Regions from separate parts of the Bacillus sp. ABA4_010 genome, predicted to be linked through region 1. Evidence: riboswitches for the same ligand, from Rfam matches in the RefSeq annotation. Region 1 holds a riboswitch; the other holds the start of a gene.
What was found. A riboswitch is a leader RNA that binds a small molecule or an ion and turns the genes downstream of it on or off. The one in region 1 is predicted to bind S-adenosylmethionine.

Region 1 (2,206 bases):
ATAACAGCATAGCCGGGATGTGTTTCAAGTCCTGGATAATAGACTTTCTCAATGACATCTGTTTGTTGCTCAAGCCATTGCGCAATTTTCAGGGCATTTTCTGCCTGCTTCTCCATTCTGAGTGCCAACGTTTTTACACCACGGAGCAAAAGCCAGCTATCTTGAGGACCTAAAATGGCGCCGATTGCATTTTGATAAAAACGAATTTTTTCTCCAATGTCGCTACATCGAGTCACGACCAACCCAGCAATAACATCATTATGGCCTCCAATATATTTACTGCCGCTATGTACAACGATATCTGCCCCCAGTTCAATCGGACGCTGACAATATGGGGACATGAATGTGTTGTCAACAATGGTCCATAGTCCATGTGCTTTCGCAATATCGGCGGCGGCAGCGATATCTGTTACTTGCATGAGCGGATTTGTTGGTGTTTCGATAAACAATGCTTTCGTATTCGGTCGAATTGCTTCCTTGACGGCTTGAAGATTACTTGTATTTACATAGCTTACTTGTATGCCGGACGGCTCTAAAACATCACTTAAAATCCGATATGTCCCGCCATATAAGTCCTCTGATGCAAGTAAATGATCTCCGTTTTGAAAGAATGATAAGACAGCTGCAACACCAGCCATGCCAGAAGCGAAAGCAAACCCTTCCTCCCCGTTTTCTAATGCTGCAATCGCCTCTTCCAACGCTGTTCTTGTCGGATTCGCTGTTCGGGAATAATCATATCCTGTACTTTCGCCAAGACGCGGATGCTGGAAAGTGGCTGCTTGATAGATGGGAGTAGTAATAGAGCCTGTCGCCGGGTCTCTCCCTACTCCCGATCGAACTAACAATGTTTCAATATGCATGCATTTCTCTCCTTATCTTTCAAATTCAATAAAAAAACACTCTTCTAGAAAAAGAAGAGTGTTCGTTTCAATCATAGCGATAACGAAAACTCTCATCTGCTAGAACCGTTTGTTCTACAGGAATTAGCACCGTTCAAGTCAATCGCGTTGATTTGATGGTTGCCGGGCGTCACAGGGCCAGTCCCTCCGCCTCTCTGGATAAGAGTGATACGAATATGAAGTTTATTTCTTGTTCTTTAAATTTAATCACAATTACAACTTTTGTCAATATAATTTTTAGAAAAATCACAATTATCAAGAAGGATGATCTGTCATTTTCTTACTGAATTAAGCCACTGTTGATTAAAAAATCTGCCGCTACGTCTTTTGCGAGCTCTCCTTCAATGTTAACTCGATAGTTCATTTCTCTCATTTCGTCATCTGTGATGATGCCGGAAAGTTTTTCAAGAACATCTTTTAATTCTGGATACTTTTCCAACGTCTCTTTGCGTAACAGAGGCGCTCCTTGATAGGGCGGGAACATATGTTGATCATCTTCTAACACTTTTAAATCATATTTTTTTAATTCCGAGTCAGTGGAATACGCATCCACTAAATTAATATCTCCGCTTTCGATAGCTTGATAACGAAGCTTCGGCTCCATCGTTTTAATGTTCGGGAAGGTTAAGTTATAAATCTTTTGCATGCCCTTATAGCCATCTTCCCTATCTGAAAACTCGAGCGTAAAGCCTGGTTTCACTGCATTTTTCGCTTTTTGCAAGTCAGAAATGGTCGTGATGTCGTATTGCTCAGCAAATGAACGAGGCACAGCTAACGCATACGTATTGTTGAAATTCATCGGTTGCAAATAAACCATGTCGAATTGTTCCAACATGCCGTCTCTCGCCTGTTCGTATACAGCTAATCGATCTGTACTGCTAGTTGTTTCCTTTAGAAATGTCGTAATAGCGGTTCCCGTAAATTCGGGATAAATATCTATTTCTCCGCTCTCCAATGCGTTAAAGACAAACGACGTTTTTCCAAATCCAGGCTTCAATTCGACTTTTAAGTCTGTCTCTTCTTCAATAAGCTGTTGATACATATTAATTAAAATTTCCGGTTCTGCCCCTAGCTTCCCTGCAATCACCAAATCAGGCTTTGTCTCACGGGCCGCAGCAAACGGCATAATGAATAACAATACTAATACTGTTACATACACCCCTGCCTTTTTAAAGGACTTCTCTTTTGTCGAATGTTCAATGCCACGCAGGAGCATATCAAATAAAATTGCCAAAAGTGCCGCAGGAATAGCTCCGAGCAATACGAGACGATGGTCGTTCCGGTCAATCCCAAGTAAAATTAAACTT
Region 2 (2,206 bases), 2.6 Mb from region 1:
AGCTGAACTTCACATTTGTCCGCTAATCCTGCTGCTACGATGTTTTTAGCCACGTAACGTGCCGCATATGCCGCAGAACGGTCTACTTTTGTCGCATCCTTACCAGAGAATGCTCCACCACCGTGACGTGCATATCCACCGTAAGTGTCAACGATGATTTTACGACCTGTTAGACCTGCATCACCTTGAGGACCACCAATTACGAAACGGCCTGTCGGGTTGATGAAGTATTTTGTTTCTTCGTCAATTAACTCAGCTGGAACAACTGGGTTGATGACATGCTCTTTAAGGTTACGTTGAATTTGCTCCAATGTAATTTCTGGGTGATGTTGTGTAGAAATTACGATTGTATCAATGCGTACCGGTTGTCCGTTTTCATCATATTCTACTGTTACTTGCGTTTTACCATCTGGACGAAGGTATGGTAAAATTTCTTCTTTGCGCACTTCTGTTAAACGGCGTGCAAGCTTATGTGCCAATGAGATTGGAAGAGGCATTAATTCTTTCGTTTCGTTACAAGCATAACCAAACATTAATCCTTGGTCCCCTGCTCCGATTGCTTCGATTTCCTCTTCTGTCATTTGACCTTCACGAGCTTCTAACGCTTGGTCAACACCCATCGCGATATCCGCTGATTGCTCATCGATTGACGTTAAAACTGCACAAGTTTCAGCATCAAAACCATATTTTGCACGAGTATAACCAATTTCGCGAATTGTTTCACGAACGATTTTCGGAATGTCTACATATGTAGAAGTTGTGATTTCACCACTCACTAATACTAAACCCGTTGTAACGGATGTTTCGCAAGCAACACGCGCATTAGCGTCTTTCGCTAAAATCGCATCAAGAATGGAGTCGGAGATTTGGTCACAAATCTTATCCGGATGGCCTTCTGTTACTGACTCAGATGTAAATAAACGACGTTTTGTTGACATCAGTATTTCCTCCTTTTAAATGAAAACAACAAAGATACGGTACTCATTCCCTTATTATTCATAAAACTAGTTCATTTTATTGAAAAAATATAAAAAACCTTCCCTATATATGAGGAAAGGTTTGTACGTTCACTAGCGCCTTTCACTCTTATCGATCAAGGGCAAGAAGCCTTGCGTCAGGTTAGCACCTTATCGCCTTTTTATGATAATACATGGCGATGGTTGCTGGGTTTCATAGGGCCTGTCCCTCCACCAGCTCGGGATAAGAGAGTATCCGTTCAAGGACATATCATACCGTAAAACGTCGAAACATGTCAACAATTTATCCAATAAAAAAAGAACGCACAACATATATTTTTTCTTCTGTTATTGTGTTCTTCGTCAATCAACTCTATTTTGTCCATTTTTGTATTACATACGAACATTTATCTCTAAATAGTATAGACTATTGTTATAAATGTGTTATACTATTTTATGAGTTTACTAATCGTATATAAAATAAACTTTAAAATAAAAGGATGGTATTCAATATGAGTATAGTGGATGTTTCAAATGAATTAAATGAACTTCTTCAATTACCGACCGTTCATCATAATCTATCAGTCCCTCAACTGGTGGAAAAGGTGCTATCTCGTGGAGAAGGACAATTGACAGCTTCAGGTGCAGTTCGTGCGGAAACCGGGAAATATACCGGACGCTCTCCAGAAGATAAGTTTATTGTAGAAGAAACATCAACTAAGGATAAAATTGATTGGGGAAAAGTCAATCAACCTTTTGCCGCTGACAAATTTGATGCCCTATATAAAAAGGTATTAACATACTTAAAAGAACAGGGAGAACTCTTTTTATTCAATGGTTTTGCCGGTGCGGACTTAAAACAACGTTTACCGATTCGTGTCATTAACGAATATGCTTGGCACAACTTGTTTGCCCACCAATTATTCATCCGTCCGACAAATCAAGAAATGGAGACGCATGAAGCAGCCTTTACAGTGATTTCTGCTCCTAATTTTAAAGCTGATCCTGCTGTAGACGGTACGCACTCTGAAACATTCATCATTATTTCTTTTGAGCGTAAAGTAGTATTAATTGGTGGAACTGAATACGCTGGAGAAATGAAGAAATCCATCTTCTCTGTAATGAACTATCTACTACCTGAAAAGAACGTCTTGTCTATGCATTGTTCTGCCAATGTTGGTCAAGAAGGCGATGTTGCTTTGTTTTTTGGGCTTTCAGGAACAGGAAAAACAACGCTTTCAGCAGATACG

Region 2: linked by a shared signal. The riboswitch ahead of metK (methionine adenosyltransferase) and the one ahead of ACXAEO_RS14430 (trans-sulfuration enzyme family protein) in region 1 are both predicted to bind S-adenosylmethionine.

What each region holds. Positions count from the first base shown of each region.
Region 1 is NZ_JBSWUN010000003.1:2,675,704-2,677,909, forward strand. It holds gene ACXAEO_RS14430 (trans-sulfuration enzyme family protein) at 1-860, opposite strand, end outside; SAM riboswitch class I at 950-1,065, opposite strand; gene ACXAEO_RS14435 (ABC transporter permease/substrate-binding protein) at 1,180-2,206, opposite strand, start outside.
Region 2 is NZ_JBSWUN010000003.1:48,685-50,890, reverse strand. It holds gene metK (methionine adenosyltransferase) at 1-938, opposite strand, end outside; SAM riboswitch class I at 1,084-1,207, opposite strand; gene pckA (phosphoenolpyruvate carboxykinase (ATP)) at 1,469-2,206, shown strand, end outside.